2 regions of the Bradyrhizobium sp. USDA 3311 genome follow, and region 2 is predicted to be linked to the other one. Evidence: riboswitches for the same ligand, from Rfam matches in the RefSeq annotation. Region 2 holds a riboswitch; the other holds the start of a gene.
The links. Region 2 has a riboswitch for ZMP and ZTP ahead of ACVWW6_RS21495 (serine hydroxymethyltransferase). Riboswitches for the same ligand answer to the same signal wherever they lie in the genome.
Positions count from the first base shown of each region.

Region 1 (2,388 bases), 3.0 Mb from region 2:
TCTCGCTGCTGTCGCAGGCGCCCCTGGTGCTCAACGACACCGACAACAAATTCTACCGCCGCTATCTGCGCGCGCTGGCCCGCGAGATCCGCTTCCTGCGCTACACCATGGTCAACATCCCGGACGGGGTGCCGAAGCTCCAGGTGCTGATCGCGCTGTGCTACACGACACTCTGCCTCGCCAACCAGGCGCGCCATATCCGCAGCGCCTCGAAAAAACTTTCGGACGAGTTGCAGCGGCAGATCCTGCCCGACGGCGGACACATCTCCCGCAATCCGGGCGCGCTGATCGAGCTCCTGATCGACCTCTTGCCGCTGCGGCAGACCTTTGCCGCGCGCAACATCGCGCCGCCGCCGGCGCTGCTCAACGCGATCGACCGCATGATGCCGATGCTGCGCTTCTTCCGGCACGGCGACGGCAATTTCGCGCTGTTCAACGGCATGAGCGCAACGCCCTCGGACCTGCTCGCCACGCTGCTCGCCTATGACGACACCCACGGCGCGCCAATGGCGAACATGCCGCATACCGGCTTCCAGCGCCTCGATGCCGGCCAGACCACACTGATCATCGACACCGGGCCGCCACCGCCGGCCGGCGTCAGCCACGACGCCCATGCCGGCTGCCTGTCGTTCGAATTGTCCTCCGGCATCAGCCGCATCGTCACCAATTGCGGGATGCCGACCACGGGCCGCGACAATTGGCGGCCGTTCGCGCGCAGCACGGCGGCGCATTCGACGCTGACCTATCACGACACCTCTTCATGCCAGTTCGTGGAGATGTCGGCGATGAAGCGGCTGTTGCATGGCTCGCCCGTCACCAGCGGCCCGGTCGAGGTCGAGAGCTATCGCGAGGTCGTTCAGAACGGCACGCTGCTCACGACGTCGCATGACGGCTATCTCGCCAAATTCGGCGCGATCCATCGCCGCGTCCTGATGATCGCCAATGACGGCGCGCGCATCGACGGCGAGGACACGCTGTCGCCGCCGCAAGGCGGACGTTTCAAGGGTGCGGATGCCGATTTCGCGGTCCGCTTCCATCTGCATCCGGCGGTGAAGGCGAGCCGGCTGTCGGATGCCCGCGGCGTCATGCTGGTGCTGCCGAACCGCGACGTCTGGACCTTCGAGGCGCTCGACGACAAGGTCGATCTCGAGGACAGCGTGTTCCTGGCCGGCAATGACGGCCCGCGCCGCACCGCGCAGATCGTGGTCCGGCAGGATGCCCGCCAGGCGCCCTCGCTCCGCTGGAGCTTTGTCCGCTCCACCGCTTCGCCCGCTGTCACCAATGCCCGCCGCAACGCCCGCCGCGAGCCGGAACTTCCGCTGTAAATGCGCACGATTCGGCCCCATCTCATCGTTGTGAAAACGGCCGAAAGCTGCTATCGAGCGCTCGCTCGCGCGACTGGCGACCTTGGATGGAGCACCATCGGGAAGCGCGGGACTTAAGACGCCGCGCGCCTGGGCATAGACACTCCTTAAGACAGAGGATCTTGCTCATGACTGACCATCCCCGCCGCGTCACCCGTGCCCTGCTTTCCGTCTCCGACAAGACCGGCCTGATCGAATTCGCCAAGGCGCTTGCCGCCCATGACGTCGAACTGGTTTCGACCGGCGGCACCGCCAAGGCGATCGCCGCGGCCGGCCTCAAGGTGAAGGACGTTTCCGAGCTGACCGGCTTCCCCGAGATGATGGACGGCCGCGTCAAGACGCTGCATCCGAAGGTGCATGGCGGCCTGCTCGCGATCCGCGACAACAAGGACCATGCGGATGCGATGAAGGCGCACGGCATCGCGCCGATCGATCTGCTCGTCGTCAATCTCTATCCGTTCGAGGCGACCGTGGACAAAGGCGCGGGCTTCGAGGATTGCATCGAGAACATCGACATCGGCGGCCCCGCGATGATCCGCGCCGCCGCCAAGAACCATGACGACGTCGCCGTGGTGGTCGAGGCCGAGGACTACAAGGCGGTGCTCGACGAGCTCGCCGCCAACAAGGGCGCAACCACGCTGAAGCTGCGCCGGCGGCTTGCCGCGAAGGCCTATGCGCGCACCGCGGCCTACGACGCCGCGATCTCGAACTGGTTCAACCGGCAGCTCGAGATCGACGCACCTGATTTCCGCGCCTTCGGCGGCAAATTGATCCAGTCGCTGCGCTACGGCGAGAACCCGCACCAGACCGCGGCATTCTATGCGACTCCCGACAAGCGCCCGGGCGTCTCGACCGCACGGCAGCTGCAGGGCAAGGAGCTCTCCTACAACAACATCAACGACACCGATGCGGCCTATGAGTGCATCGGCGAGTTTGACGCCAAGCGCACCGCGGCCTGCGTCATCGTCAAGCACGCCAATCCCTGCGGCGTCGCTGAGGGCTCCGACCTCGTCAGCGCCTATCG
Region 1 is NZ_JBSSFI010000001.1:1,583,290-1,585,677, reverse strand. Features, by position in the region: gene ACVWW6_RS07505 (heparinase II/III family protein) at 1-1,325, shown strand, start outside; ZMP/ZTP riboswitch at 1,385-1,467, shown strand; gene purH (bifunctional phosphoribosylaminoimidazolecarboxamide formyltransferase/IMP cyclohydrolase) at 1,493-2,388, shown strand, end outside.
Region 1: linked by a shared signal. The riboswitch ahead of purH (bifunctional phosphoribosylaminoimidazolecarboxamide formyltransferase/IMP cyclohydrolase) and the one ahead of ACVWW6_RS21495 (serine hydroxymethyltransferase) in region 2 are both predicted to bind ZMP and ZTP.

Region 2 (2,388 bases):
GGAAAAGCCCGGCACATCTCGACGCACTCTGACCTGAGGCGCGCGACGACCACATCGTTGCCGTTCGCCTGCAAAGCCGCCGCAATGAACTCGCCGATACGACGCATTTCGGGTTCTGCCATGCCACGCGTAGTCGCCGCCGGTGTCCCAAGGCGAATACCGCTCGGCCTGAGCGGCGGCCGCGGATCGTCCGGAATCACTTGCTTGTTCGTGGTGATGGCTATGGCATCAAGCACATCCTCGGCTGCCCGCCCGTCCAGTCCGACGGACGCTGCCGTATCGACGACCATCATGTGATTGTCCGTTCCGTCCGTGACCAGCTTCATCCCGCGCTCCATCAGCGCTCCGGCAAGAACCTTCGCGTTGCGCAAGACCTGCCGCGCGTAAACCTTGAAATCCGGGGTCGCCGCCTTCTTGAGCGTCACGGCAATCCCGGCCACGACGTTCATGTGAGGTCCGCCCTGCAAACCGGGAAATACGGAAGCATCGATCCGAGCGGCATTTTCTTTCCGGCATAGGATGATCCCGCCCCGGGGGCCGCGCAGTGTCTTGTGGGATGTCGTCGTCATGACGTCGAAGTCGGCATCAAGCGGATTGCGCATGACATTCGCGGCAACCAATCCGCCATAGTGGCTCACGTCAGCCATCGTGAGCGCGCCAACTTCGTCGGCAATACTCTTGAATGCCGCATAGTCCAGGTCGCGCGGATAGGAGCTGTAACCGCACAACACCATCTTCGGACGCGCTTCACGCGCAATCGCGCGCAATTCGTCGAAATCTATCGCGCCGCCGTTTGACGGGGCCGTCTTGTAGCGAATGAAGTTGAACAAACGCCCCATGTGGGATACCGGCGCGCCGTGGGTGAGATGACCGCCATGGGACAGGTCCATGGCGAGAATGGTGTCGCCGGGCTCCAACAGGCCGAGATAGACGGCCTGATTCATCGGCGATCCGGAAAGAGGCTGAACGTTGGCGTGCTCGGCACGAAAAAGCGAGCAAGCCCGCTCGCGTGCGAGGCGCTCGATTTCGTCCGTATACTGCTGGCCGCCGTAGTATCTGCGTCCCGGATATCCCTCGGAATATTTATTGGTGAAGACCGATCCGAGCAGCTCAAGCACCTCCGGGTAGGTGTAATTCTCGGACGGAATCAGTTCGACGCCGTCCTGTTGGCGGCGCTCTTCCCCCGCAAGGGCGGCGGCGATCTCTTGATCATTGATGGACAGTTCGTTGCGAAATGACGGCATGCTCGGGCTCCTCAACACGCTGTTTTTCCAGCAGATTGGTGCCCAGGCGATCGGCGTCAGAACCCTTCGCGCTTCACCGTGGTCGATTCCACGTTAGCTCGCCAGTCGCGCGATAGGACGAATGAGCACGGAGACTCTTCGTAAAGTAAAGCTTAGCCGACCTGCGGACCTGCAGCAACTACCGGTTCCCGCAGGCCGTGCCGGCTGAGGCAACGCTCGGAGCCGCATGAGCGAAGCGACATGCGGGGTCACCATTCCCGGATATCGCTGCGCTCATCCGGGCTTCGAGGTCGAGCGTGGAAAAAAGTGAGGTGGCTACTTCAACTTCAGCCGATACGTCTCGTGGCAGTCGGTGCAACGATCGTTGATCGCGGTATAGGCGGCCTTGAGGCTCGCGACGTCGGTGATCTTGCCCTTGACCTGCGCGATCGCCTTCTGCACCGGCGGGATCTTGGAGTCGAAATCGGCCTTGTTCTTCCAGACCTTCGGCGAGGCCCCATAGGTCGCGTTCACCACGTCCTGCTTGGGATTGACCTCGAAGGTCTTGGCGATCTTGGCGACGTCGGTCTCGAGATTGGCGATCGCCTCGTCGGCGGCCTTCTGGTCGTAGGGGATATCGCCCTTGGTCATCTTCAGGATGACCGTATAGAGGCTCTTGGCCTGCGAGCGCATCAGATTATCCTGTTGAACCGCGACCTCCTGCTGCGCCATCACGGCGCCCGCGCCCAATAGCAGGGTCGTCACGACAATCATCGTCCGTTTCATTGGTTAGTTTCTCCGACTCGCAAATGCCTTGGGATTGGACCCTCCACCCGCTTCACGGGAGTCGCGATCCATCCATGGATAGAACCCCGCGCGGGGCGTTTATTCCCGCGCGGCAGGATTGTGGCTTACAGGCTGTGACGGCGACGGTGCTCGCTGATGGCGATCCACACCCGTTCCGGGGTCGCCGGCATGTCGATGTGGTCGATCTTGTACTCGCGCCAGAGCCCGTCGACGATGGCGTTGACGACGGCCGGACAGGAGCCGATCGCGCCGGCCTCGCCCGCCCCCTTCACGCCCATGGGATTGGTCTTGCATGGAACGTTGGCGGTCTCGAACACGAAGTCCGGACCATCAGCCGCCCGCGGCAGCGCGTAGTCCA
Region 2 is NZ_JBSSFI010000001.1:4,542,498-4,544,885, reverse strand. Features, by position in the region: gene ACVWW6_RS21495 (serine hydroxymethyltransferase) at 1-1,244, opposite strand, end outside; ZMP/ZTP riboswitch at 1,278-1,363, opposite strand; gene ACVWW6_RS21490 (cytochrome c) at 1,560-2,009, opposite strand; gene ACVWW6_RS21485 (xanthine dehydrogenase family protein molybdopterin-binding subunit) at 2,135-2,388, opposite strand, start outside.